2 regions of the Aequoribacter sp. genome follow, and region 2 is predicted to be linked to the other one. Evidence: predicted binding sites of a transcription regulator. Region 2 holds the regulator's gene; the other holds the start of a gene.
What was found. Region 2 encodes sigma-54, which starts transcription at its own class of promoters, with help from an activator protein. Its sites were predicted from a motif close to TGGCACANNNNTTGCNNT; they were not measured.
Positions count from the first base shown of each region.

Region 1: a site for sigma-54 is predicted at 10,620-10,637, ahead of ACTF5Z_RS07935 (putative urea ABC transporter substrate-binding protein). Genes of this name have one in related genera too.

Region 1 covers NZ_CBFHWH010000045.1:1,263-15,957, forward strand. The annotation lists gene ectB (diaminobutyrate--2-oxoglutarate transaminase) at 1-254, opposite strand, end outside; gene ectA (diaminobutyrate acetyltransferase) at 251-748, opposite strand; gene atzF (allophanate hydrolase) at 952-2,721, opposite strand; gene uca (urea carboxylase) at 2,711-6,316, opposite strand; gene ACTF5Z_RS07915 (urea amidolyase associated protein UAAP2) at 6,379-7,020, opposite strand; gene ACTF5Z_RS07920 (urea amidolyase associated protein UAAP1) at 7,024-7,740, opposite strand; gene ACTF5Z_RS07925 (ABC transporter ATP-binding protein) at 7,760-8,527, opposite strand; gene ACTF5Z_RS07930 (ABC transporter permease) at 8,524-9,348, opposite strand; gene ACTF5Z_RS07935 (putative urea ABC transporter substrate-binding protein) at 9,386-10,426, opposite strand; guanidine-I (ykkC/yxkD leader) riboswitch at 10,481-10,576, opposite strand; gene ACTF5Z_RS07940 (sodium/sugar symporter) at 10,849-12,405, opposite strand; gene ACTF5Z_RS07945 (glycoside hydrolase family 3 protein) at 12,423-14,695, opposite strand, start outside.
Region 2 covers NZ_CBFHWH010000006.1:5,504-21,063, reverse strand. The annotation lists gene ACTF5Z_RS02045 (MlaC/ttg2D family ABC transporter substrate-binding protein) at 1-139, opposite strand, end outside; gene ACTF5Z_RS02040 (calcium/sodium antiporter) at 282-1,259, shown strand; gene ACTF5Z_RS02035 (KpsF/GutQ family sugar-phosphate isomerase) at 1,269-2,243, shown strand; gene ACTF5Z_RS02030 (KdsC family phosphatase) at 2,240-2,749, shown strand; gene lptC (LPS export ABC transporter periplasmic protein LptC) at 2,827-3,300, shown strand; gene lptA (lipopolysaccharide transport periplasmic protein LptA) at 3,281-3,781, shown strand; gene lptB (LPS export ABC transporter ATP-binding protein) at 3,781-4,506, shown strand; gene ACTF5Z_RS02010 (RNA polymerase factor sigma-54) at 4,599-6,074, shown strand; gene hpf (ribosome hibernation-promoting factor, HPF/YfiA family) at 6,129-6,416, shown strand; gene ACTF5Z_RS02000 (PTS sugar transporter subunit IIA) at 6,424-6,891, shown strand; gene rapZ (RNase adapter RapZ) at 6,888-7,763, shown strand; gene ACTF5Z_RS01990 (HPr family phosphocarrier protein) at 7,773-8,045, shown strand; gene mgtE (magnesium transporter) at 8,129-9,487, shown strand; gene yjgA (ribosome biogenesis factor YjgA) at 9,477-9,989, shown strand; gene ACTF5Z_RS01975 (YhdP family phospholipid transporter) at 10,031-13,945, opposite strand; gene ACTF5Z_RS01970 (Maf family protein) at 13,963-14,544, opposite strand; gene mreD (rod shape-determining protein MreD) at 14,538-15,002, opposite strand; gene mreC (rod shape-determining protein MreC) at 15,017-15,560, opposite strand, start outside.

The sequences.
Region 1 (14,695 bases), on a different contig from region 2:
AAAAACCCAGCTTTCGCTCGTGTATGAAGATCTAGACCGTGGCTGATCCCATCATCTTCAATGTAACGTAGTAAAGCACCCTTTAGCAGGTCATTGTTGTGACCATAGTTTAAGGTGCCAGCACCCGCCAAAAAATCGAGGTAAGCGTGACCTTCCACATCATAAAGATGCTCGTCTTTGGCTCTCGAAAAAATACAGGGAAATGAACGTGCATAGGATTGAACTTCAGATTCAATCTCATCAAATATTGTCATGGTGATATTCCTAGCGGTGAGTTAAAGGGCCCGATACGGACCAGGTATTCGGAGTCATGTAATCCAGCAAAATGCTCCGATTGATCAAGCCAAATGTTTGAGGTCAAAGAGACTTGGTAGTAGTCAGCCAGACCCTCGAACAAGGCCCAGGACACTCGGTTGTCTCGAGTTATGGTGGTCTCAATGAATTTGAGCCCACCACCTAAACCGGCGTCGACAAGATGGCAAAGCATCTTTTTAGCGAGCCCCTTCCCGCGTGCGGCTTGCGCAACAGCAACCTGCCAGACAAACAGCGTGTCGGGTGCTTCAGGCTGATAGTATCCCGTAATCGCACCGCACAGCTGGCTATGACTCTCAACAGCAACCGACGTGTCCGCAAAATGAGTGCATTGCAAAAAGTTCAGGTAGGCAGAGTTCGTATCGAGTGGGGGGCATTGTGCCACCAGAGCATGTAGTTTTTGCCCATCGCCCTTCATGAGCTTGCGGAAGTACACAGTAATCTCTTCTTGACTATTTTGGTTTCAAAAGTTTCATAGCGCCTATCAGAAACAGAGCCTATATTTAAGGGAAATCTAAAAAATTTCGCGCCAATTTACTTTCAGCTCAAACTAGTTTACTGGTAGACGACAAAAATGTCTAGCTTCACAGAGGAAGCTAGACAGAGTGACTTATCTATCGCGGTGAAAGGATACGAGGATTACGCCGAAGCCAAGTACGCTCGCCAATCCCCAAACCTACTGACATCCTGAGCGCCGGAATCAACGCAGCCGGCTGCTGCAATAAAACCTTTCACTTCTCGACCATCAGTTAAGGTCACGGTGCCCAAACCCAGCGGCGCGGGAATGCCCTGCAAAAAAGAACCTACAGAGTCAATCGGCAAACGCCAAAGCTCGGCACCAATGGAGGAGCCATTCTCCAAATCACCGACCAGCGCCGGACGTTTAACACCACCGCCCGGAAGCGCAAACAAGCGATAGGTCGGCGCCGTTTTAACCACCTCTAACAAGTACCCGCCCCGCTCTCGCAATTGGGGATTTAAGGGCAAACCCTCCATGTGCGCCCCGCAGACCAACAGATCAAAATAGCGACTGTCGGCCACCGGTTTATCGCGACCCTCAGTGACTGCACCGATATTCAAGCGCCGAGCAATAGACAGTAAGGTGCGATCGCTGCAACGCGAGCCAACCAACGTCAGCCCAAAAGGCAAACCTTGGGATGTCGCCCCCGCGGGAATGGCGAGACCGGCGTAATCCAATAAGTTCATGTAGTTGGTGTAGTAACCCAAGTTAGTGTTGTACAGGACAGGTTCGGCTTCGAGCTCAGCCAAGGTATACAAACGCCCTGCTGTCGGGGTTAGCATGGCATCGACTTGCGCTAACTGCGCGTCACACAAGCGTTTTAGCGCTTTTAATTGATACTGCGCTTTGAAACACGCGGCGGCCGAGAGGTCTGCCCCCCCCTGAATGATACCGCGCACCACAGGGTTCACTTTATCGGGATACTGGTTTAACGGTTCTTCGCAAGCCAAAGTCCGCTCAGCCACCCAGGGGCCCGAATAGAGCAAGGAGGCCGCCTCGGCAAAAGGCTCAAAGTCGAGCTCTATCAGTTCGATGCTCGTATCAGTTTGGATTCTAGCCAAGGCGGCATCGTAAGCTTGTTGGTAATGGGCATCGCCAAAAAACTGAAGTTGCGAAGGCTTAATTACGCCCAGTTTGAGTGGGCCCGAGCGACGCCCCTCGGTTCTTGCGGCGTTGCTGTCGACGTTGACTTGTGCAAATGGGTCGGCTGAATCAAACGCATCCATCACCGCAAACGCGGCCGATGCGGTCTCAAGATCTTTGGCGAACACCGTAACGCAATCCAAACTGCGGCAGGCCGGCACCACACCAGATGTTGAAACCAGCCCCAAGCTCGGCTTCAACCCATATAAATCATTGAAGGCAGCAGGCACACGGCCTGAACCCGCCGTGTCGGTACCCAAAGCAAAGCTCACCATATTCAAGGCGGTGGCCACCGCAGACCCCGAACTACTACCGCCGCTAATGTAAGCGGCGTTGACGCTGTTCTGCACCGCGCCATAGGGCGAACGCGTACCGTTAAGGCCGGTCGCAAACTGGTCGAGATTTGTTTTACCGATCGGAATGGCTCCCGCATCAATCAGCACCTGAACGACAAACGCGGAGCGCTCGGGCAGGTACGAGAACTCGGGGCAAGCGGCCGTCGTTGGCACTCCTGCTAGATCGATGTTGTCTTTTATGGCAAAGGGCACACCCCATAAGGGCGATTGCCGTGGATCAGTATCATCTAAGTACTGGCAGTAGGCCTCAAGCTCTGAATCCTTCAAACAATAAATCCAAATCGGGTTATCGGCATGTGCAGCTATCCGTTCTTTGACCACTGCTAGAAGCTGTCGCGGCGTACCACCCTGCGCGTAGAATTGACGAACATTGGTGATATCAAGCTTCATTGCTAGTCTCCTTAAGTACGCACAGAGTTTGGCCTGCGGTGATGCGCGCGCCTGCACCTAGGGGTAGGCGATACACCCTGCCCGCCCTGGTGGCGACCACCGGAATCTCCATTTTCATGGATTCAAGTACCACCAGGGTTTGACCGGGAACAACCGTGTCGCCTTCGGCTACCGAGTGCTGCCAAACGCTGCCCGATACAGGGCTATCCACTAAAATTGCGCCTTGTGGCCAATTTTCTGATTGGGTAAGCTCAGGGGCCTCTTCCACTTCAAAATGGAACTGCCCATCGCGGTGCCAACGCGCCAGCTCATCGGCAAAGGCCTGCTCGCGTTGCAACTTAAAGGCTTGGATCGATTCTTCTTGGCTGTCGACAAACGCTTGATAATCAGCCAGCGAAAAACGGGTTTCTTCAATTCTGATTGCGTGCTGGCCGGTCGGAAAATCCCGCCGCATCTGCATAAGCTCATCATGACCGACTTCGTAAAAGCGAATCTGATCAAAAAAGCGCAACAGCCAAGGCTGTTGAAACTGTGCGGTCTGTTGATAGCGATTCCACATCTGCAAGGTACGACCAACGAACTGGTAACCGCCGGGCCCCTCCATGCCGTAAACACACAGGTAAGACCCACCAATACCGACGGAATTTTCGGCCGTCCAAGTCCTTGCTGGGTTGTACTTAGTCGTCACCAATCGGTGCCTAGGATCCACGGGCGTCGCGACCGGCGCTCCGAGATAAACGTCACCCAAACCCAGTACCAAATAGCTGGCATCAAACACGACACTCTTAACGGCCTCGATATCTTTCAGGCCGTTAATGCGTCGAATAAACTCAAGGTTACTGGGGCACCACGGCGCATTCGCGCGCACCGACTGCATGTATTTATCAATGGCTTGCTGGCAGGCCTCATCGTTCCAAGACAAGGGCAAGTGCACAACACGCGAAGGCACCTCTAACGAGTCAAGTTGGCTTGCTAACACACGCTCGGCGGCCACCACAGTATCAATGACACTTTGTAGGCTAATCGTCTGCGAATCGTAGTGGATTTGAAGCGAGCGGATACCTGGGGTTAATTCGCGTAAACCCTCGACCTTGGTTTCTTGCAGGTAACGCATCAAGGCATGCGCCCGAAACCGCAAGCGAATATCTAGTTCTAAGTCACCGTATTCAATCAGCAAAAAATGATCACCAGCAGGACGGAAGACAATTTCGTCGCCGAATTCTGCCGCGGGCAAACGATTAATTACTGGGGACAACGGCCGCGTATAGTTTGGTAACCGTACCGGCCGGGGTTCTAGTTCACTTAAAGCGCGATGTTGCGCCGCTTCAATAGCAACGGCAGCCTCAATAGACACCGGCTCAAAGCGCAGTCTATCGCCCGCACGTAGTTGCCCCAACTTCCACAGGTCAGCCGTAATGACGGTAGCTGGGCAAACAAAGCCCCCCAAAGACGGCCCATCGGGTCCAAGAATGACCGGCATATCGCCGGTAAAGTCTATCGAGCCAAAAGCATAAGCATTGTCGTGCAAGTTCGAGGGGTGTAACCCCGCTTCGCCGCCATCCGTTCTCGCCCATTCGGGTTTAGGGCCGATTAGGCGCACTCCGGTGCGACTCGAGTTGTAGTGAACCTCCCAAGTGGCATCAAAAAAGGTATCAATATCACTCTCGGTTAAAAAATCAGGCGCTCCGTGTGGACCGTAAATAACACGGAGTGTCCAGGCGTTAGACAACACCGGCCGCAACTCGACAGGCGCCGTTTGATGCGCACAATTCGGGTTGTTTGGCGGCAAAGCCAGCACATCGCCCGCACGTAAAGCACGTCCGTTGTGACCACCAAATTGCCCTAAAGTGAAAGTGCTGCGTGAACCCAAATATTCAGGGCAATTCAGGCCACCGCCAAAGGCGATGTAGGCGCGCGCGCCAGTGCTTGCTAACGCGCCCATCTCGAGCACGCTGCCAGCCTCGACCTCAAACACCTCATAAGGCGGGATCAGTTCACCATTGCAGGTGAACTCGGTGGTCGCACCGCCCCAAGCAATGGTGGTATCACACGAGACTTTGAAGCTAGGACCCTGCACCGCCACTTCAAATCCAGCGGCGTCGATATCGTTACCCAGCACCCGATTGAGCAAGCGAAAGGTGTAGTTATCAAAGGCACCTGAAGGTGGTACACCCACATGCCAGTAGCCACGTCGACCACGGGCATCCTGAATGGTCGTTTGAGTTCCGCCGCTGATGACATCAAGGCGCCGCGGTTGCCATTGCACATCATTCAAGTAGCGGGTGGTTATCGTCCCAGCAGTGACGACCGCATCCTGCATTAACATCTCTAAGTACTGCAGGTTGGTTTGGGTACCGTACAAGTGACTTTGACGTAAAGCGCTCGCCATTGCCTCGAGAGCCTCAGTGCGCGATGGTCGATGTACGATCACTTTGGCAATCATCGGGTCGAAATAAGGCGATATTTCCAGGCCGGCGCTCACCCAATGATCGATTCGAACATTGGGTTCATCAGTCCATTCAACGGCAGTCAGCAAACCTGGTGCCGGCGCAAAATCTTTGTAAGGGTCCTCGGCGTAGACCCGAACTTGAACAGCATGTCCCTGAGGCTTGGCGTCGAAGCTATCAAAGAATGCGTGCTCTCCGGCACCGACCTTCAACATCCATTCAACGAGATCAACCTTGAAGACTTCTTCGGTAACGCCGTGCTCTACCTGTAAGCGAGTATTTACTTCAAGAAAGTAGAACTGCTCGGTATCGGCGTCAAAAATAAATTCAACCGTGCCGGCATTACGATAACTCACAGAGGCCAACAGGTTCGCTGCGGTGCTGTGAAGGTTAGCCCGCACGTCGTCGGATAAATTTGGAGCAGGGCACTCTTCAATGACTTTTTGGTTGCGACGCTGTGCCGAGCAATCGCGCTCACCAATAGCAAGCGCTCGTCCCTGCCCGTCGCCTATGACCTGAACCTCAATGTGGCGAGCACAGGCGATAAACTTTTCGATGAAAACGCCATCATTGGAAAAATTATTTTGCCCTAAGCGGCGCACGCTGGCGTAGGCCTGCTCAAGCTCAACTTGAGATTGACACACTTGCATGCCAATACCGCCACCGCCTGCTGTGCTCTTAAGCATCACGGGATAGCCAATACGCTCAGCTTCGACTCTGGCATCATCCAGATTAGTCAATAAATCGGTCCCGGGTAACAGCGGAACATCTGCAGCCAAGGCCAGGGCCCGGGCACGATGTTTTAAACCGAATTCAATTATCTGTTCAGGGCGCGGCCCCAAAAACACGAAACCTTGCGCCTCACACGCTTGAGCGAAGTCTGCATTTTCGCTTAAAAAGCCATAGCCAGGGTGAATAGCTTGTGCATCCGTTGCTTGGGCGATCGCCAAAATTTTATCTACTGCTAAATACGTGTCAGCCGCGGGGCCTTCACCTAAACTGAAGGCGTGATCGGCTTGCTGGACATGCAGACTATCGCGATCGGATTCAGCGTAGACAGCGACCGACTCGATGCCTAAGCGACGTAACGATCGAATAATACGAGTGGCAATCGCCCCACGATTGGCGATTAATACACGTGAAAACATAACTCTCCTTGCGGGCCGTCCCGAACGCTTCTACACCTGTGGTCGTCCAAAGGTGGCGTGACTTATTCTTCCCACATCAGCACATCAATCGGTGTGGGGTTATATCCATTGCAGGGGTTATTTAATTGTGGGCAATTCGAAATCAGCATCAGAACATCCCGCTCTGCGCGCAACTCGACGTACTTACCGGGGGCCGAAATGCCGTCCTCAAAGGTCAAACCACCTTCAATGGTAATGGGCACATTCATAAAGAAATTGATGTTGTGACCGATATCCGCTTTGGTTAAGCCACACTCAGGTTTTTCTGCAATGGCCAACATCCAGCTATCGCGACAGCTGTGCATGCAACGCTTCTCTAGATCGTAACGCACGGTGTTACTCTCACTAGCGCAGGCACCGCCCAACGTATCGTGACGACCACAGGTATCGGCCACAATCGTTAACAGCGGTTTGTTGGCGGTAGAACGCAACACTGAACCTGCTGTCAGGTAGACGTTGCCTTGTTCTCGAATGGTGTCAGTTACGCTGTAGCGCTCGGTCGGACTCGAGGCGTCAAAAAAGAGCGTGTCAGCCGCCTGATTACCCTCGAGGTCAAGCAATCGAACCACATGCCCCTTAGGAATGCGTTCGAGGTAGTAGTCACCCGAGTCGACACGATCAATGCGATAAGCAGACGCTGATGTTCTCGAACTTTCAACAATCATGGTTTACTCCTTCGCTCCTAGGTAATACAAGGCGTTATTCATAAAACCTCGTTGATTTTCCGGGCACAGATTTAAGCACTCGTCGTCATCGCCTACAGGCTTCGCTAAAGTTAGGCTGATCTCGACTTGACCTGTCGGATACGAGGCACAGCTGTCTAAAGGGTGAGGGCAGGTATGCAAAATCACCAGAGTGTCCATTTCAAAGCGCAAGGTCAGGCTCTTGCCCTCGGTTTGGGCTGGGGTGCGCAAACTCATATTGCCCTCAGCATCGGTCACGACAGAGCTAAACCAGTTGATGTTGGCGGGTAGGGCATTGGCGGTAAGCCCATATTTTTCAAGCTCGACAAGAAAGGCGTCATACCCGTTCTGATGCCAGTCGTTGCGGTCAGTCTGATAGTTCCGCGCACCAAACATTTGCTCTATGTGGCTCGCGTGGGTATTACCGCAGACGGTATCGTGCCATTGCACGTCATCGTGCGTAATCGACGCAAAAATCCGCCCCATATCCGAGTACAGGCAGTTGCCTTGCGCCAACTTAAAGGTATGTTGCGCCTTCAAAGTATCGGGGGCGTTGTATCGTTCGTACAGGTTCTCGGGATTGTAAAACACCATCCCCACGTTCGAACCGCCACTCAGGTCCGTCAGCGTCATTTGGACGCCACGGCGCACTTTTAACGACCAATGCTTGCCTGCGTCGAGCTTGGTCACATAATTATCCATGATCTAATCCTTTACTCTGTTACTCTGTTCGTTGATCTATCTGAGCTAGAGTCTTCTCGTAATCGTCTTCGCTGGTCGTAGCCAAATTAAGGTCGTAGGTCACCGAGGCACCGTAAGCTTGAGGTGCATGAGGATCATGCCGGCGCTTATCAAAAACCCAGAGCCGGGTCCCCAACGAGAAGCCTTCTTTCAGATCGTGCGTCACCATAAATACCGTTAACCCAAACGAAGCCCAAAGATTTTTGAGCAGTACATGCATATCATTGCGAATGCCGGGATCAAGGGCCCCAAAGGGTTCATCGAGCAATAGAATTCGTGGTTTAGCAATCAGCGCTTGGGCGATTGCTAAACGTTGACGCATGCCACCCGAGAGGGCTTGAGGGTACTGATCGGCCGAGGCCGTTAGACCTACGCGCTCAAGCATTTCGAAGGCCGCCTGATTAGCCTCGCGCTTGGCGCGACCGAATAAGCGCCCTGTGATACCCGATTGTGCCAAGGCTGGCGCGGCCATGACATTCTGCAATACAGTCATGTGCGGAAACACCGAGTACTGCTGAAAAACAATGCCTCGATCTGGGCCAGGTTCGGCTGCAATCGGCTCCCCATCCAAGCGTATTTCACCCTGCGTCGCCGATTGGGTACCCAACAGTAAATTTAGAAAAGTGCTCTTGCCGCAACCCGACGCCCCTACCATGGTCACGAACTCGCCTTCCTTGACCGACAAGGACAGATCTTCCAGTACGGTATTATCGCCGTAGCGTTTCCAAACTTTTTCGACCTCAATCATCGCTCGTCTCCCGCTAAGCGATCCCATGGAAAACACAGGTAATTAATTCGCGCCAAAATCCAGTCAAAGGTAAAGGCCAGCAGGGTAATCCAAGCGACGTACGGCAGAATTACATCCATGGCCATATAACGTCGCACCAGAAAGATTCGGTAGCCAAGGCCGTCGGTAGACGCAATTGCCTCAGCGGCAATTAAGAACAACCACGCGGCGCCTAGAGAAAGCCGCACGGCATCAATTAAGCGGGGCATAATCTGAGGAAGAATCACGCGCAGAATAATTTGCGCGGTATTCGCGCCCAAGGTCTGGGCTTTTATTAATTGCTCTGATGGTATTTCTTGTGTGCGCCGCTGAATATCGCGGGCAATAAAAGGCATAACACCGATGGCAATTAATACCACTTTTGACAACTCACCCAACCCCAGGACAATGAAAAGGATGGGCAAAACCGCCAAGGGTGGAATTAAAGAAACGATGGTTAACAAAGGGTTTAGGGTAGATCCCACCGAGGGTAGGGCGCCAGTGAGCACACCTACAATTAACCCCGTCAATGCCGCGATACCCACACCCAAGCCCAAGCGAATCAAGCTACTCTGAGTGTCGACCCAGAACAAATACTCGCCGGTGCGTTTGCTCGGCTCAAAGGCCATGCGTTTGATTGCGTCACCAAACTGCTCGAAGCTTGGCAGCAACTTATCCGCCTCGTTTTCAGCGAGTCGCGCTTCGGATCCGGCCATATAAAGTAACAGCAGCATGATCAGAGGCACTAAACCAAGCATGACACTGAGTGCTCGCGAGGGCCGCCTGTTAATCCATCGTTTCATAATGATCCTTAAAACTTAAGAGTCCGAGGGGCGAGCTTTACAGCTCGCCATCCGCCGCCATCTTCATGTAGGTAGGATCAAAGCGTAGCTTCACGTTGGTCGTAGAACCGTAGGTGCCCGCCGGAGTTTCAATACCGATAAATCCGGCATCAGGTGCGCCTTCGCCCAGCAAACCGTGATCAAACGAAAACTCAGCCACTTTTTTCATGGTGTCATAAACGACTTGGCTTTCAGTCAACGCGAGCGCTTCTGCTGGGGTATAGAACATCTGAGTGCTAGCTAGCTGCGCATCGTAACCGGCCAAATCCGTACCCGAGGCTTCACCTAGGAAAGTTCGCACCGCTGCGCCTTCGGGCGTTTGTGCCGACATTAACGCCATCGTTTCATACCAGGCGCCAACCAACGCTTTGCCCAAATTGGGGTTCTCGGCCAGCGTTTCGGTATTGATCACCAACATATCAATGATTTCGCCTGGCGTCGCAGCAGAATCAAATACAATGTGGCTATCGGGCATTGCGGCGATTTCAGAGACTAGCGGATTCCAAGTCACCACAGCACTCACATCATCGGTAGTGTATACCGCCACCATATCGGCGTCGGACGTGTTAATGACCTGAACATCGCGCTCAGACAAACCCACCGACTCCAGCGCACGCGCCAGTAAATAGTGCGAAACACTCAGCTCCACTAAGTTAACCGACTGCCCCTTGATGGCGGCAAGGTCCTTTTCACCTTTCAGGATGATCGCGTCGTTGCCATTCGAATAATCGCCCACGATCAGCGCCGTGCTATCCACGCCGCCAGCGGCGGGAATTGTCAGCGCATCCATGTTCGTCATGGTGCAGGCATCAAACTGACCCGCCGTGTATTGGTTAATTGATTCGACGTAATCGTTGATCTGAACTACGTCGATCTCGATATCGTATTTTTTTGCCCATTTATCAACAATGCCTTGTTGGTCGGCGTAGGCCCAAGGCATCCATCCAACATAGATTGACCAGCAGATTTGGAAAGAATCGCGCGCCATGGCTGACGGCGACAAGACTAAAGTTAGCGCAAGAGCTAATAAACGTTTCATAACATCCCCTCTGAGTTGAGTACACGGAATACGCTCGGTAAAAACCTTCGCAAAATCTCCCGGGCTTTTATCCCGCCGTGTAACCTCTAAGAGGTCGAGTGCTCTCGGACCAGACACTGCTAAGCAGCCGGAACCCTAGCGCTCTATTGACAAACTGTTCTGCGGCTTTCACCAAGTGCACGCACTCATTGGTAACGCAGGATCGGTGCCAATTTTGTATTAGTGATAAAAATCAATTGGTTAGGAAATATCTTCAGATATGTGACTGCGATATCAAACCATGAATGCACCAATATAAACAGAGCCGAGCATGAGTTCTGCTCCATATTGGTGCGCGAGGTGATAGCAACGACATCGCCTGTGTAAGCTCAAATGAGAGGCACAAAAAAGGGGCCCGAAGCCCCTTTGAGAATATGACTAGATCACCACCATGTGGCGTATAAGGCGGCTAAGATCAGCGTGACTGCAAATGCAGAAATATTAAAGCCTGTTGTCGTCGCAAATTGGATTTCATCCAAATGAATGGCGCCTTCTTGCTCGCGATTCTGCAGCATCGACACGACAACGGCCAAGCCGGTGGCGATCAAGAAAACGAGGCCTACGCGGTCAATGAAAGGCAATTCCGGCCACAACATTTTGAAGGCAAAGGACAAGACAACCGAACCAATTGCAGCCGCTAAAGCGCCGGCAGCTGTGGTTTTCTTCCAGAACATACCCAACAAGAAAATCACCACGATACCGGGCGTAAAGAAGCCCGTAAATTCTTGGATGTACTGGAAGGCCTGATCAAATTTACCCAACAGAGGCTCCGCTGCGATCATCGCCAAGATCATGGCAATAACCGCTACCGTTCGACCTACAACGACTGGGTCTCCTTGCTTATCAGCTGGACGAATTGAGGGCATTAAATCCATCGTAAACAGCGTCGATATGCTGTTTGTCATAGACGCCAAAGAAGAGACGATAGCCGCCAGCAAAGCGGCAAACACTAGGCCTTTAAGACCAGAAGGTAGCAGCGTCATTGCCTGAGGATAGGCCTGATCAGGCGAACTCAGGTTGCTGTCTAGCGCAAACAGAGCAATACCTGGCAAGACCACAATCACAGGCATAAGCAGTTTCAAGAAGGCGGCAAAAGCAATACCTTTTTGTGCTTCCTGAACACTTTTCGCCGCCAATGCACGCTGGATGATGTATTGGTTAAAGCCCCAATACGAGATATTCATAATCCACATGCCACCGACCAGAACCGACAAACCTGGCAGGGCCATGTAATGCTCATTTTCAGGCGTAAATATCATATCGAATTTTTCAGGCGCCACTCGGGTCAACTCGACAAATCCAGCAACCACACCTTCACCACCGGAGACTTTATCCAGCATCAAGGCCACGATGATCAGACCACCCAACACCAATAACACAACCTGAATGATATCAGTAAAAGCGACCGCCTTTAGGCCGCCATACAAAGAATAGGCTAACGCGAATACACCCAGAACGATCAGGGCGGTTTGCACCGGCACACCAGCGACCGTATTTAGAGCCAACGAACCCAACCACAACACCGCAGTTAAGTTCACAAACACGTACACCGCCAACCAGAAAATAGCTAAGACAATGCGCACTCGATGATCATAGCGCTGCTCTAGGAACTGCGGCATGGTGTAAATGCCGTGCTTCAAGAAAATAGGCAGTAAAAATTTACCCACCAAGATCAAGGTGATTGCGGCCATCCATTCGTACGAGGCGATCGCCAAACCCATGGCGTAACCCGAGCCCGACATACCAATGATTTGCTCGGCCGAAATATTGGCAGCGATCAAGGATGCACCGATAGCCCACCATGGCAGGGACTTCCCCGCTAAAAAGTAATCTTTGGCGTCTTTGTGGTGACCCGCTTCCTCGCGCGACACCCACTGAGCAAGCACAAACAAGCCCAGTGCGTAAGCCACAACAATCGAAATATCCAGTGTAGATAACATAGCGTTTCCTTATTTTATTATTGGCAGTTCACTACCGATTCTGGTGTGGCCTCAGAGCTTATCGCAACACGCTTCAAGGTCATAGTTAAAGGTTTGGCGCTGGCAATGACCAAAGGAGCATTAATTTGCGATAAGTCCGAACCGCGGTCTGCAAAGCACGCTAAGGGAATCGAAGCCTCTTGCCATTCTCCAACTGCTGCCGCCGCTAGCACGTCTGCAAACGGCACTTCACCCGTACAGGGATATTCGCAATCCATGCGAACCGCAACGTCTCCTTCAGGCGCTTGATCAACTCGATAGTTTAGCGTCAGGTAAGCGCCACTCTCGCCCCAAGAACTAAAATCTAAGGGCGCCTGCGAGTACCAATATACTTGCGCTACACCCACAGAGGCGTTCCCGAAACGAACCTGGCGAGCGTCTTCCTGCACATTCACGTCGACCGAGCGCACTTCGACTGCGCCCTCAGCACTGCGCACAAATTTGGAGTTCACTGGAATTTCCCAGTCGCTGTTGTCGCCAACTGCCATTAGCCATGGATCAAAGGTCCGCGCATCAAAGATAACCTGCTCTGCCTGTGCACGCTGCAGCAGAGGTTGTTCATTGAGATCGTCGCGCAGAGTTTCTTCACTCTCTAAGGTCAAGCCGTAGCCATAGGGAAACAGTACGCTCGCTACCGGCAAGTCAGGGTTAGTGGGGTGAACATCAATAGCGGGCCAGTTAAACGAAAGTCGACCTTTAAAATCGAAGTCACTGCCGGGTTCTGCAAATAATACGTCAGCAACGCCGATACCCTCGGTACCTGGTAGCCAAGCCACAACAAAGGCGTCGCTCGCGTTCAATTCGGGGTTGACCCACATCGGCCTACCGGTCAAAAACACCGCGACAGTGGGAATACCATCTGATTGCAAAGCCTGCAGCAGCTGTTGACCCGCCGGATGCTCAGCACCAAAGTTTAGGCTGTCGATATCGCCTTGGCCCTCGGCATAGGGGGTTTCGCCGAACACCACCACGGCCACATCAGGGCGCTGGCTATAGTGACCACTGGGGCTGTAAGTCACTTCGGCACCTTTTTCTGCAGCAACAGACTCTATACCCTGCAATATAGACTGTGCACCCGGGAAATCAGAGTTTTGGTTTCCCGTACCCTGCCAAGTAATCGTCCAACCGCCCGATTGCTGACCGATATCGTTCGCCGCACTGCCAACGACCAAAATCGACTGGCCGCGCTTTAGGGGCAGGACTTGGTCGTTGTTCTTAAGCAGCACTAATGACTCGCGCACCGCCTGTCGCGCAATCTCGCGATGTGAGGCCTGACCGATGACGGACGCATCTAGTACCGCCGATGAGGGAAGCGGTTTATCCATGATTCCGGCCAGAACTTTAACGCGCAGGATGCGACGCACGGCATCATCAATACGAGACATCGGAATGTCGCCATTCGCCACTTGATCTAACATATTGTGGTACAGCGCTTCCCAGTCTTCAGGAACCATAACCATGTCCATACCAGCGTTTATCGCCTGTACGCAGTCACTGTTTGAACAGCCGGCGACCTCACCAATACCATTCCAGTCAGAGATAATAAAGCCATCGAACCCCAAACGGTCTTTAAGCACGTCAGTTAAGATCGTTTTGCTACCGTGGATCTTCTTACCGTTCCAAGAATTGAAAGAGGCCATGACACTCATAACGCCTTCACGTAGCGCTGTCTCATAGCCGCCCGCGTGCTGCTCTAGCAGCTCTTCAAGCGACAAACGTGTGTCACCACGATCGATACCCCTAAACGTTCCGCCATCGCCCACGAAGTGTTTCGCGGTCGCCACCATGTTTTCGGACTGCAAACCGCGCACAACGGCCTCGGCGTAGTCCGCCACAATGTCAGGACGGTCGCTGTAGCTCTCGTAAGTGCGACCCCATCGATTATCTTTAACAATAGCAACGGTCGGCGCAAAAATACCATCGATACCAGTGGCGCGCACTTCACGCGAAGTCGCCGCGCCTATTTGCTCGATCAACTCAGGGTTGCGCGCCGCACCAAGCCCAATATTGTGAGGGAATATCGTTGCACCGACGACGTTGTTATGGCCGTGAACTGCATCGGTACCCCACATGATTGGGATTCCGGCGTTACCTTCGCTGGTATCAATAGAGGCAAGGTAAAGTTCGTCAGCCAGAGCAACCCACTCGGCCACGGTGGCCTGCTTGTTTTTGTTGGGGAATGAGCCCCCACCATTGAGGACTGAGCCGAAGCCATACTTACGCACTTGGTCAGGCGTCACGTACTGTATCT
Region 2 (15,560 bases):
GTTCGGTGGTGTTAAAAACAGTGTCGTAAGCACTAATCGACGGCGCCTCACTCTTCGCTTCTTGCGCTTGAGCGGGTACACCTAGGCTTGCGATCAATACGCCCGCGGCGAACAACAAAACACTCATTCGAGCAATCATTTTTACTCCTTTTCCTCCCAAATACACGGTAGGGCTTCGCTTGGTTGATGTTGGCTGTATAATGCGCGCCAACGGTGCGCGAGTATACCCGATGTTGGGTGTGCTGCGGGCATTATAACAGCTACTTACAGGCGATTTCTCTATGCTAGTAAACATTGCCGCCATATTGATTGGATTCCTAATTCTTATCTGGAGTTCCGATCAATTTGTCGAAGGCGCTGCATCTATCGCAAAAAAGATGGGTGTTTCTCAGATTATTATCGGCATGACCATCGTCTCGATTGGCACCTCTGCACCTGAAATCGTGGTTTCTGTTATCGCTGCGCTCGACGGCGCTGGCAATCTAGCCGTTGGTAACGCACTGGGATCGAACATCGCAAATATTGGCCTCGTCCTTGGCGCAACCTTGCTCGCAGCACCTCTGCTACTGCGAGACAGCTACTTAAAAAACGAAGTACCCATATTGGTGGGCGTCACCTTGCTAGGCGCGCTGTTGCTGAGCGATGGCGTCCTCAACCGTTTGGACGGCGTTATCTTGCTTGCTTGCCTGGTCGCCATTCTCGCCAAAATGATTCGTGACGAAAGCCGCGACCACGTTCTGCAAGAGCAGGCCGAAGAGGAACACATAGCAGAACTCGGCGCCTCCTACCCCTGGCTTCGATTTGCTGGAGGTGCACTGCTGTTAATAGCCAGCTCGCGTCTGCTCGTGTGGGGTGCGGTCAATGTTGCGCACACATTAGGCATATCAGAATTGATTATCGGACTGACAATTATTGCTATCGGCACTAGCCTACCCGAGTTGGCCGCGTCGATTGTCAGCGCGCGTAAGGGACATGCAGAGATTGCCTTGGGCAATGTACTGGGTTCTAACTTATTTAATTTGCTGGCGGTGCTTCCCATACCCGGCTTAATCGCACCGCTTGCGCTAGACAGCAGCGTCCTGAGCCGCGACTACCCAATCATGACAGCGCTGACGCTGTTACTGGGTGTCGCCATGATTCTCGCGTACCGACGGGTCAAGTCACACGGCACCCCCGCCAGTTTAGGCCGCAAATGGGGAGCGTTTTTGCTAATGTGTTGTCTTTGCTACTACACTCTAATTACTTTGACGATAGGTTAAGCGCTTATAATGACTTTAGACCCGACGGCAGCCCTCACGGCCGCCAAGCGAACATTTCAGATGGAAGCCGAGGCGGTTGCCAACCTCGCTCAAAAACTGGACCAACAATTTCCCAAAGCCTGCGAGCTAATGCTGGCCAGCACAGGCCGAATTATTGTCACAGGCATGGGAAAATCTGGCCACATTGCGCGCAAGATTGCGGCGACCCTGGCAAGCACTGGCACGCCCGCGCATTTCGTGCACCCAGGCGAAGCAAGCCACGGGGACATGGGCATGATCACAGCGCAGGACGTTGTCGTTGCCTTATCCAACAGCGGCACTGCCGTCGAAATACTGACGCTATTACCCTTACTCAAACGTCTTGGGGTACCTCTAATCGCTATGACCGGCAACCCAGACTCAGCGCTTGCTCTGGCGTCTGACGCACACCTAGACACGGGTGTAGAAACCGAGGCTTGCCCACTCGATTTGGCACCAACCTCCAGCACCACGACGGCCTTGGTGATGGGCGACGCGCTCGCCATTGCCCTGCTTGAAGCACGGGGCTTCACGGCCGAGGATTTTGCATTCTCACATCCCGGCGGCAAGCTTGGCCGCAAGCTTTTGCTTAAAGTTGCCGATGTGATGCGTGAAGGCAGCGCGATACCTAGAGTAAACTCCGCCACCAAGCTCATTGATGCGCTGCTAGAAATCAGCCAAAAAGGTTTGGGCATGACCACGGTAATCGATCAAGACGACGTTCTGCTAGGACTTTTCACCGATGGCGACTTGCGCCGCACCCTCGACAAGGGGCTGGATGTGACATCGACTCTCATACGAGAAGTCATGACCACGGGCGCTAAAACTATTGGTGCCAATCATCTTGCCGCTGAGGCTCTGAACATCATGGAACAAAACAAGATCTCAGCGCTGGTTGTCGCCGAGGGCAACTCCGTACGAGGCGTCATTCATTTGATGGATTTACTGCGCGAGGGTATCGCATGACCCCTTTCAAGGACCTACAAGCCTTGGCGCTTGATGTTGATGGCGTGCTAAGTGATGGTCGCTTATATTACGGCAACAACGGTGAAGAGCTCAAAACCTTCAATATCCGCGATGGCCTGGGCATTAAACTCTTGCAACAAGCGGGCATTACCGTTGCCATTATTACCGGCCGCACCTCCAGTATCGTCGCCCGTCGCGCGCAAGAACTGGGCATTGAACATATTATTCAAGGCCGGGAAGATAAACTCTCTGCACTGCATGAACTCTGCGCACAACTTGAATTAAGCACAGAGCACGTTGCTTACATGGGGGATGACTTACCCGACCGCAAAGCGATTATCGCCGCAGGTCTCGGCGCAACCGTGGCCGACGGATCCGAAGATGTAAAGGCCGTCGCTGATTGGTGTAGCACCAAAGCTGGCGGCGCTGGCGCAGTGCGTGATTTAGCCGAGACTTGGCTTAAATCTGTCGGCTTGTGGGACCAACTTGTAGAGCAACAAGCCTAGTGGCTAGCAAGCGCATACAAACCATTGCTCTCTGCGTCGCCGCCGCAATAGCTTGGCAATTCTACGACGACATTGACATGCGTGATGCCCCGTCAGAACGCCCGCGCGATGTGCTGCAAACCTATCTCAAAAACAGCGAGACCGTGCGCTTTGACACGAACGGACAGGCCAAAGACAGTGTCGGAGCAGAAGAAATTCGCTACTTCACGGGGGTCGCGCGAGGAGAACTCACCAAAGCCAGCATATCCAGAACATTAACGATCAGTGAGAGCTGGTCAGCGAGTGCCATGCAAGGCACCGTTTACGAAGATAATCAAACCGTTGAATTGCAGGGCCAGGTTGTTCTCAATCACGACTCGAACGACATTCAACTGACCACCGATCGACTCCGACTCGACTTGGTAAAAGACATTGCGTCCACCGACGCACTTGTTACACTGGCTCACCATGGCGCCACAACCCAATCAGAGGGCCTGACTGCTGACCTAAAACAACAGTCCTTCCACTTTATGCACAAGGTGACTTCTGTTTATGCTCCGCTCGAACCGTAACTTCCTGGGTCTCCTGCTCATCGTGCTCAGCCCATGGGGTTTAGCGCAATCAGCACAGGATCCCATTCGTATCAGCGCCGACGAAGCGACACGATCTGAGCTCGAGGGCATTACACGCTATTTGGGCAACGTCGTTCTCGTGCAGGGCACCATTACGATCACTGCCAGCTCCCTCGAAATTGATCAAGCAAACCCGGAAGAAATCAAAATCATCGCGACAGGCTCACCGGCGACGTTTGTGCAGCCTATGGCAGGCGCAGAGCCTGCTATTGACGCGAAGGCTCAGACAATTCGCTACGAGCAGGACGCGCGCAAGGTCATTCTCGAACAAGATGCTCGCATTCAGCGCGGCGAATCCGTCATTAGCGGGCCTCTTATCGAATATTTTATAGACGAAAAGCGCGTCCAAGCGGGTCAAGATGCCAACCAACCCAAGAGCCGCGTTGAAGTTGTCATTCCACCCTCAGGTAGCACACCCTAATGGCCCTATTAAGAGCGCAACATCTGGCCAAAGCGTATAAAGGACGAAGCGTCGTCAAGGATGTTTCTCTGCAGGTGAACAGCGGCGAAATCGTAGGCCTTTTGGGTCCTAACGGGGCCGGAAAGACAACCTGCTTTTACATGATTGTCGGCATTGTACCTGCCGATGCGGGCTCTATCAGCATCGATGATCACGACCTTACCAAACTCGCGCTACACCAGCGCGCGCAGGTGGGCCTCGGCTACTTACCCCAAGAAGCATCGGTATTCAGACGCTTGAGCGTGCGAGACAATATTTTGGCAATACTGGAAACACGCAAAGAATTGGGCCAGAAAGCCAAAGCATTCTTGTGCGACCAGTTGATCGATGAATTCCGTTTACACGCAGTGCAAGATACCCTAGGGCAAGCGCTGTCGGGCGGCGAACGCCGGCGCGTCGAAATCGCTAGGGCCTTAGCGCTGGAGCCAAAATTCATTCTGCTTGACGAGCCTTTTGCAGGTGTCGACCCTATTTCAGTCAACGACATTAAAGATATCGTGCGCAGCGTAGCCGAACGTAATATTGGTGTGCTCATCACGGATCATAACGTGCGCGAAACGCTAGATCTTTGCAGTTCAGCGTACATCGTTGGCGAAGGTCACATCATCGCCGAAGGTGGTGCCGACGCCATCTTATCCAACCAACGCGTTCGCGATATCTATCTCGGTGAGCACTTCACTTTATAGCCAGCAATAAATCACAGCAAAAACCGCGCCAACACTTGTCGTTAAGGTGCGCATAAGGCTACACTCGTCTTCTACCTCAGTGGATTTTTGGCATGAAGCAGTCGTTACAGCTAAAACTCGGTCAACAGTTAACCATGACCCCGCAGCTGCAGCAGGCCATCAAGTTATTACAGCTCTCTACCCTCGATTTACAGCTCGAAATTCAACAAGCAATAGAGTCCAATCCCCTGCTAGAACTCGAAGAAGAGTTCGCGGACGATGCACAGATACTTGATGCTCGAAGCCGTGAAGGCCCAATGGACAACCTTGAAGATGCGGCTGCAGAAACGCCCAGCGGTAAGGAAGATTGGGATCAATCCATTCCCGATGAACTCCCGGTAGACACTCAATGGGATGATCTACTGCCCTCTTCATCGAGCCCACCACCAGCGACCAATGACGACGATCTGGAGTTCGATTACGCCCAACAAGGTGCGGCTGAGACGACCCTGCAAGAACACCTTTTGTGGCAATTAAACTTAACGCACTTGTCAGACATTGATCGCATGATTGCGGTCACAATTATCGACTACACGGACGATAACGGACGCTTGACGGCCGACCTGGAAGAAATTTACGAGGTCGTTGCCGAAGAAGGTGATATCGACTTCGATGAAGTCGTTGCCGTATTGCACGGTTTACAGCAGTTTGAGCCCACCGGGGTTTTTGCGAAAGACCTGCAGGAATGCCTGCAACTGCAGCTTCGACAACTGCCGGCTGACACCCCGAATCGTGATACCGCGAATCTACTCCTGACCCGTTACATGGCCCAGTTCGGCGCCGGTGATTTCAAGCAAATCATGCGCCGAGCTCGCCTGACAGAAGATGACTTAAAAGCCGCGATCGGTCTGATACAAACGCTCGACCCCAATCCTGGCCACACCTATCATTCGGCATCGACTGAGTACGCAATACCCGACGTATTCGTGAGCAAAAAGCAGGACCGATGGGTGGTTGAGCTCAATCCCGATATTGCACCAAAGCTGCGAATTAATGACACGTATGCCAGCATGATTCAGCGCGCAGACAACAGTGACCAAAACAACTACCTGCGCGACAATTTGCAAGAAGCCCGTTGGTTTTTGAAGAGCCTGCTCAGTCGCAATGAAACCCTGATGAAAGTGGCAACGAAAATTGTCGAACACCAACGAGGCTTTCTAGAGGAAGGCGAAATTGCAATGCGCCCGCTCATCTTGAGCGAAATCGCAGAGCAGGTGGAAATGCATGAATCGACAATCTCACGCGCAACCACCAACAAGTACATGCACACACCGCGCGGCGTGTTTGAGCTAAAGTATTTTTTCTCGAGCCACGTACGCAATGACGATGGCAGCGAGCATTCCTCGACCGCGATCCAAGCGATCATAAAGCGCCTGGTCTCCGAGGAAAGTCCCAAAAAGCCCCTGAGCGACTCAAAAATCGTTACGCTGTTAGAATCAGAAGGTATTACTGTTGCTCGAAGAACCGTCGCCAAATACAGAGATATTTTGCACATCCCACCGTCAAACGAGCGCAAACGCCTTGTTTGAGGTAGTATGAAATTGAGGGCTCGGTCCTCTTGCTATTTGAATAAGGAGTAGTTTATGCAATTGACTGTAAGCGGACATCACGTTGACGTTACCGATGCGCTGCGCAACTATGTCGCCAATAAGTTTGAGCGCCTAGAGCGCCACAGTGATCACATCACCAAGGCCGACGTCACCCTGATCGTCGAAAAAGCGGCACAAAAAGCCGAAGCCTCGATTCACGTAGCGGGTGCTGATTTGTTCGCCGCCTCAGAGGCGGAAGATATGTATGCTGCTATCGACTTATTGGCCGACAAGCTCGATCGGCAAGTCATTAAGCACAAGCAGAAAGCCAGGGGGCACTGATCAGCCAATGTCTGGCATACTCACCCGTTTATTATCCACTCATCGACTGGACACCCAACTTGAGGTGTCCAGCAAAAAACGCTTGTTTGAAGAAATCGCTGAGCGAATTCAGCACGATTACCCCGAGATTACCGCGCGATCAACATTCAATCGCCTACTCGCCCGGGAAAAACTCGGTAGTACCGGATTAGGACAGGGCATCGCTATTCCTCATGCGCGCCTAGAGGGTGCACCTGAGATCATTGGTGTATTCTTCACCCTAAGCCAAGGCATCGAGTTCGATGCACCCGATGATCAAAATGTCGACTTAGTCTTCGCCTTGTTAGTCCCCGAGAACGAGGAACAAGAGCACTTGACTACACTGGCAACCCTGGCTGGGCTGTTCCAAAACCCCAATTTCTGCCGTGATATTAGAGCGGCTCGCACGGTCGAAGCACTACTCAAAACTCTTGAAACGTGGGAAGCAAACACGTGAACAACTGCCCTTTAGTGATTATTAGCGGTCGCTCAGGCTCGGGCAAAAGTACCGCACTACATCTGCTCGAAGACGAGGGGTTTTACTGCATTGATAACTTACCTTTGGGGCTGTTAGAGCAGCTTCTACAGGAAATCGAAGGCGATCACTTCGCTCACTTCAAAGGTGTCGCGGTATGCATTGACTCGCGTAACGCCTGGACGAAAGTGGGGGACCTTAGCAATATTTTAGCCGCCATCCCCGAGCGCACGCAGGGTAGTGTTTTATATTTAGATGCCCTCGACCCCATACTGATTACCCGCTACAGCGAGACTCGACGCCGCCATCCGCTCACCAATCAGCGCACCACCTTATCAGACGCCATTGCTCAAGAGCGTGAACTGCTAGAACCTGTGCTCGAGGCTGCGTCTATTGTGGTGGACACCAGCGAAATGACCATTTACGAATTGCGTGACACCATTCGTCAACGACTTTTAGGGGCAAAAAAAGGCGAGTTATCCATACTGTTCCAATCGTTTGGTTTTAAAAAAGGTATCCCCTCGGACGCCGATTTGGTCTTTGATGTCCGAATGCTACCCAATCCGCACTGGATTAAAGAACTACGTCTTCTTAACGGTACCGACCAAGGTGTTGTCGATTTTTTAAGCCAGCAGGAACCAACACAATATCTATTCGATGACATCTGTTCCTTCGTCGAGCGCTGGCTACCGTCTTATAGTGAGAGCAATCGGAGCTATGTCACGGTGGCTATCGGATGCACCGGTGGCCAACACCGTTCGGTGTACATGGCGCAGCAACTCTTCCAACACTTCAGCGCCAGCCTGTCGAATATTCACGTACGTCACCGCGAATTACTATCGCGCGAGGAATAGGGCCTAGCGATGATCGAAGCACAAATTGAAATCATTAATAAATTGGGCTTACACGCACGAGCGGCAGCGAAGTTCATTGCGTGCACGGGACATTTCGGTTCGACCTGTCGAGTGGGTAAAGACCCCAAGAGCTTGGTGGATGGCAAAAGCATCATGGCCGTTATGATGCTCGCCGCGGCTAAAGGCACCGTTTTGCATGTCCGCATCGAAGGGAAAGATGAAGCAGAAGCGTGGGAAGCCCTCAAAACACTCATTAACAACCGCTTTGATGAAGGCGAGTAATTCCCTCTACTCGCGCTACAATTTCCTCAGTGAGGTTTTGCTAAATCTGGTATCCTAGTCCGCAGTAGATAGGAACGCCAAACATGAGCTCAAAACTCACCTCCATTGCCCACGATAAGCTCGAGTCGTTACTGAACTCGCGCGACAGTGCGCGCATTGCCGACGTGAGTAGCATGCTCAATGACATGCCGCCCGCAGATGTTGCCCACCTGATCGAATCGTCGACACCGAAACTTCGACACATCCTGTGGCAACTCGTCGACACCGAGATTGAAGGGGAGGTCATCGGCGAACTCAGCGAGGAACTGCAGAGTTTATTCCTCGCCGAGATGGATGCCGCCGAGGTTGCGGTGATGACCGAGGGAATGGCGGACGATGACATCGCCGATATTCTGCAGCAATTACCCGGCGCCGTCACCCAAGAAGTGTTGGCGTCAATGGACCAGCAAGATCGAGCGCGTATCGAGCGGGTCTTGACCTATTCAGAGGATACTGCCGGTGGTTTGATGACCACCGATGCTATTACTATTCGTGCGCGCGTCACAATGGATGTGGTCCTGCGTTACCTGCGGCGCCATTCCGAAATCCCGTCTATGACCGACAGTCTGATCGTGGTGAATAGCCAAGATCAATACATCGGTTTGCTGCCTTTGCGCACCCTATTGGTGTCTGATCCGTCGGCATCGGTTCGCGAAATGATGATTACCGACATCGATCCTATCCCCGCCAACATGCCCGATACTGAAGTGGCTCGCTTATTCGAGCGCAACGACTGGGTATCGGCGCCGGTGGTCGATGAAAACCGCAAACTTTTGGGCCGCATCACAATCGACGACGTCGTCGACGTCATCCGTGAAGACGCCGACCATTCGTTTATGTCGATGGCGGGTCTAGACGAAGAACAAGACACCTTCGCACCGATTCTTCGCACCACTCCGCGACGAGCTTTGTGGCTAGGCATTAATTTATTAACGGCCTTTGTCGCCGCGAGTGTGATTAATTTATTCCAAGAAACCATCGAAAAGGTCGTCGCTCTCGCGGTGCTTATGCCCATCGTCGCCTCCATGGGTGGCATCGCCGGCACTCAAACCCTAACGGTTTTGGTTCGTGGTATCGCGGTGGGGCAGATTTCTCGCAGCAACCAAGGCTGGCTGATCAATCGAGAATTAGCTGTCGGCGTGATTAATGGTTTTCTCTGGGCCGCAGTCGTTGGAGTTGCAGCCTCTTTGTGGTTCAACGACTGGACTTTATCCTTGGTCATCGCCATCGCATTGATCATTAATCTAATCACGGCCGCGCTGACGGGGGCAACACTGCCTTTATTTTTAAACCGCATTGGTATCGATCCTGCGCTCGCCGGCGGCGTTATTCTGACGACCGTTACTGACGTTGTGGGTTTTTTGTCATTTCTAGGATTAGCGACACTATTTTATGCAAGATGAAGAGTGGGATGACTGGGATGACCTGCCCCCCAGTAAAAGCGCCGTCAAACGCCAACTGGCCGAGCTTACGGACCTAGCAAGAGTGCTGGTTGAACTGCCACAAAAACGTCTTGATCAAATTCCCATCGACGACGAAACCTTGCAAGAGGGTATCGAACTCGCGCGGCGAATTACCGCGAATAGCGGTCGCAAACGACAAATTCAATTCTTGGGCAAGCGCTTAAGAAGCCTCGATACCACCGCAATTGTGGCAGCGCTAAATCGTGAGCACGAAACGGATAAAGAAGCTGCTCACAAGCATCACACGGCTGAGCGTTGGCGAGACCAAATCATGGCTGATGGCATGAATGCGATTAACGCATTTGTCGGCGAATTCCAACAAGCCGAGCGCAGTCAGCTGCGCGGCTTGTGGCAACAGGCACAAAAAGAGCGAAGTAAAGGGGCGCCACCGGCTTCCTATCGAAAATTGTATAAAGCTATTTTCTCAGCACTTGACGCGTAGAACTCCCTGCAGCGTCCACGTAAGAGTCCTTGCGGGACACCTTAATTCGGCGACACGCCCTGCTCTGATACCGACGGTTCAGTCTGGTCAGCGCTCGGCTGATCCCCTGCTGCGCTGGGCCCTCCCAAGACATCGGGCTCATCTAAAACATCTTGATCCGTTTGAATCTGAGCGGGCTCTTCCGAGCCACCTTGCTCAGCGCCCGCTTTTGGCTTAGGTAGCTTAGTATCGAATAACTTATCGAAGGCGAGTTCAGGTTCTTGCCACGTACCCTTCACCGAATAAACAGCGCTCGAAAATTTATCGACCTGCTTCTCAAAAATTTTGCTAATGACATACACACCGGCGGCAGCGGGAAGCCCTCCAGTCAGTGCCGCCAACCACGGCAGATTGCTGGCCACGGGCAAGGTCGCAATCAAACGACCATCCAAACTTTCATCCAGTAAGTTAGCCTGCCCAGAAAACTGAAAACGACTCGCGCTACCCTCCATGTTCATCTTATCGATATTAATCAAACCCAGGTCGGCACTGGCATCGATCGCAAGCTGATCAAACGGCACCCCCGACTCAAACAGCTGAGTCAAACTCAAACGACTCACAATATCAGCAAAATTCAATATCGTGATCACCTTCAAAGCGCCCTGAGCACCCGCTGACGCTTTCAAGAATTTGCCGTCTTTCAGACGAATTTTGAGCCGCCCGTCGGTACCAGCAAAACCGAACTGCTCTGGACCACCTGGCCACTCCAAATCGAAATCAGCGCGGCCTGACTGGGTCTTTAGCACACTTTCATAACCAAACGCCTCAAACACCTCACCTAAATTATCAACCAGGACACCACCCGAGACGCGCGAAGTCATCACGCCTTGCTTGGGCCATATCAAGGTAATCGGCTGTTCAGGATCGGCCCGGAGTTTACGCCACTCGCCGTTCATCACCATTAGCGTGTAGTCCTCGTCACTCTGAGACAAGCGCAGTTCACCGTGCCCTAAAACCTGCTCACCTTCACGGACTTGATCAAGACTGACGTGAAGCTCGGGCAAGTCAGACCAGCCTTGGCTAGACTCTGCCTGATCCACCCAGAGGTCAGCGAGCGCCTGCAAATCCACATCGATTAGGTGTAGGCGCCAATGATCCTCTTGCGTCTTGCTACTCAACTCTCCGCTCAACCACTGGGTTTGCCAGCCAACAAACCAGTCCGAGGCTTGTCGCTCCGCCATTAATACCACGGAATCGAGTTCACGCTGCATAAAGCGCAAGCGCTCTACCCGCAGATCTTGGACTAGGTAATGCGCCTGCGATGCCTCGTCAGACTCGGGTAAAACGGCCCGCCAAGCGTCGAGATCAAGCCGCGGTAAGGCGCCGGTAAGACTTGATAAACCGGCCTCCAGCGGGAGCGGCGATCGACCAAGACCGACAGCAAACCCAGTTTGATCAGGCGCAAACTGAGCATCAAGGGTCATCGCTTGTCCTAGCAGTAGAGCACCGTGCAATGCTGGGTCGCGAAGATCCAGATCGAACCGCATCGCCAGGCTTGCAGCGGCTGGCTTTGCCAAAGGCTCGGGTAGATCTATCTGCAGCCCCTTTAAATCACTCGTCAACTGTAACGCGGCTTGCTCAGGGGCCAACACCAAAATGCCATCAACCGTGCTCTCGCCGAGTAAGTGACCTTGAATACCAAGATTCATAAACGTTTCCAGCGAGGGGCCGTGCAGCGCGCTGGAGAACTCAATATGTGTTGTTTGGACCTCACCTACCTGCGTCGCAACACGAGCTTGTAAAGACTGCCCCCAAACATTACCCGTTAAGGTTTCGGCAGAAAATCCGTCTTCGGTGCTGTAAGCCAGCTCACCGTGTATATTGCGAAGCGTCAGACCAGGCGCCGGGGTCAGGCCAACATCGTTTAAGTTCAAACTAAGACTCACCTCCGGACGAACCACACCTACCAAAGGAGTATCGATGGTTAACCGGCCCGCTATCTCGCCCTGAACGTCCCAACTACCACTCGCCTGCGGGACATAAATCGCCAGCGGTGACTCTCGCAGATCGGCTAGAGCAGCACCGAGTTGTCCCCGGATCGAGCCATCGATACTCAAGTGTGGTTGCCGCTCGAGATCAAGCCACACTTCTGCACCTACCGAGCTCGCCCTGACACCGGGCAAGCCACCTTGCTCTAACCAAACGCCCGTTTGCTCATCATCCATAATCAGCACAGCCGAGTCGATAGTCAGTGCAGGCCACTCGGGTAAAAACGTTAATTCCGTGGCTTGGATACGACCTATCAAGCCGATGCTACGAGCATCTCGTTCTTCTTTCAGGAGCGAGCCGCGATAGAAAAACCCAAGATCACTGGCGGTCGCGTCTCCAATCGCGGTATCCAGCCAGCGTTGCAAATTCTCTGGAATGGTAGCGGGAATAACAGTGTTGCGAGCGGCAGCATTACCCTCACTTACGCCCAAATAAAGCTCCATTTCGGGTGCAACAATCCCCTGTTGAAACGGCAGTTTCAGCGCCAGCTTACCGTGCGTATCGCCCACCGCTGCCAAGCCATGAATGTTGTCCGCCCGAAGGTGTAAAACCTCAGCATCCCAAGAGGCGTATAACTCAGCGGTCGCATTCGCTATTTCTAGGGGCTTGGCGTAAACGGTAGGCAACGCTAACTCGAGCACAGGGGTGTTGAGTTGAAACATTGCTTTATTATCTCGTAACCACATGTCACCGGTAATACCGGCACCTCCCGCTCGTTTATCGGAGGCTTCAATACTCACACCGTCTAATTTGAGATGCGCGCGCAGCTTGTTTTGACCCTGGTGCCACAGCATTCGAGGTTGTAGGACGCGTCCTTGAGGCTCGAGCTCTTCCAAGGTCTTAGCGAGAATGCTGTCTTTAGCCGCCTCTCGAAACAGACGACTCAGCTGCTGAACATCCAGAGTCTCGCTGTTTAACAGTAGGGCACCATCTCGCCAGTAGGCTCTCATGTCCGGCAAAACTAAAGGCTCAGACTGAGTCTCTAGCTTCAGATTAAACAGCCGTGCAGCCGCATGCTTAAAATCGGTATCGACCCTGAGCTCACCTGAGAGCTGAGCATCAGCGCTTTGGTTGCGCAAATTGAGCCCAGAAAAGGACCAATTCCCACCCAAGCGCCAATCGTTCACTTGTGCCTGCAAATACGCCGTAAGAGCAAACCCAGCGCTTTGCTGTGCCGCTATGGGCGCACTGCCCGACAAAATTTCCAGGGGCTCCTGGGTCATCACCAGCGAGGCGAAGCCACTACCGTTAAATTCCTCTGGTCGTAGTGGGTTACCAAGGCCTTGGGCGAGTAACTGAAAATCGGTTCCGGTACTGTCGCCGATAGTTACCTTTAGCTGACGCTCACTGCCATCTCTCCAGTAATCGAAGTCCAAGAGAGCCTCATAGACTTTATCCTCACGGTTGACCCCCAAACGCGCGGCACTAATATCAAGGCGCCGAATCTTATCCATCAGCACTTCCAGAACCCGGGTCAAAAACTGTAAGGACTGTGTGGACCGTGGCGCACTGCTCGCCGCCTCGTCGTTAAGATCGACTTGGTATTCCACCTGCAGTCCCTTGATCGCCAAACTCGACACACTCGGCATCCAAAGCCGCAGAGACGCTAAAATATCGACGCTGAGTTCTGCTGCTTCAAATTCAACACGAGTCCCAGCGATGGCGCCAGAGTCACCGTAAAGAATCACCTCATTTAATATAAGCGTCGGAGCAAACGACTCCCATCGCAGCGCAATTCGCTCAGCTTCGAGTCGGCCAGGGATAGCGTGGTTGATACGATCAATGATGGGTTCGCGATACCGATCAACATGGTTAGATAACAAACGGCCAAAACTGACATACACCGCTAGCAGCACAATGCTGAAAACAATAATCCGCCACAGCAAACTGCTCAAGCGATCATAAAAATGCGGTGTATTGGAAGACATGGGCTGAATTCTACACCCTAATCAACACTCCGGGATAATGACAAATTCACTCCCGAGGCCACCAAAAGTTCGCTTAAGATCTGCAGGGGTAGACCGATGACGTTGCTCACTGATCCCTCGATCGATTCCACCAGTACATCGCCGACACCCTGCAAGGCATAAGCGCCGGCTTTATCACTCGGTTCACCCGTGGCGATGTATGCCTTTAACAAATCGTCGCTCACATTGGCAAAGCGTACGCGCGTACTCACGACCTTAAGGGCCCGGCGCATTGAAGTATAGACGGCCAACCCGGTTAATACCCGGTGTTCTCGCCCCCTCAAACTCGAAAGCATCGCAAAAGCCTCCTGCTCTGACTCGGGCTTTTGCAACATGAGGTCATCAAGCACAACGGTAGTATCAGCGGCGATAATGCAACTGCCAGCGTACAACTCCTGTACCTTTGTTGCCTTTTCGTGAGCTAAGCGCTGAACGTATTGCTCAGGAGATTCGTGCGCGAGCGGCGATTCGTCAACGTCCGCAGGACGAACCTGAAAGTCCATCACAATGCGCGCCAGCAGCTCACGACGACGCGGCGACTGAGACGCTAAAATCACCATTCTGTTAGGCCATGATAGCGCCTGAAATAACGCAAAATTTGCATCACCACGGGCCAGACTAGGGCGCTACACAAGGCCGTTAACAGAGGGGGAGTCACTGCAACAGCTTGAGTCTCGAACGACGCCAGCCAGACGTCAATAAAGCGCGCGACACCGGCAAGCATGAACACCAAAGCTATCTGAGACAAAACGTCCATTTTACGAAAACGCAAGCAGATCAGCTGCCCAAACAGACACACCAAAGTCATAATCAAAGCGTAATGACCCAAGGGGCTTGCACTCAGTACGTCAACGGCAAATCCCGTTAACAAAGCATAAGTCAATCCAACCCTGGCAGGCAGTGCGACGACCCAGTAAAACAGCACCAAGGCCACCCAATCAATCAGCAGGGGCAGGCCCGACACCTCGGTCGTCCAAATACTGAGTAACATCGCAATCACCAAGGTGAAAAGTACCACCAGTGAATCACGTATCACGGTGCGAGAGCTCTTGAACCGAGATTAATGTCAGAGGCCAAAGTACCTTCTGGAAACAACAACAACCCGTGCCGGGTTCGACTGAGCTGAGCCAAAGGCTCTGCCCAAACGGTCGCAAATCGATCGCCATCGGTACGCTCTACCGCGACGACTTTGGCCACTGGGTAACCCATGGGGAAACGCCCACCCAAACCCGAGGTGACAAGCTGGTCGCCTATTTCTATATCGGTAGTCGTCGATAAATACTCGATGCGTAAACGATGGAGGTCACCGGTGCCCTCAGCAATCGCGCGCACCGAATTGCGAATGATTTGGACAGGTACCGAATGACTCGCGTCACTGATCAACATAACCTGGGCGGTATCACTGGCGACTTCAAGAACTTGGCCCAGCAGGCCATCAGAGTCAATGAGTGGCTGCCCCGGATAAACCCGATCATTACTGCCGTGATCGATCGCTATGATTTGTCGGTTTGGGTTGGGTGACACGCCAATAATTTCTGTCGCCAAGACATCATTACGCTCGCGCGGCCCTGCATTC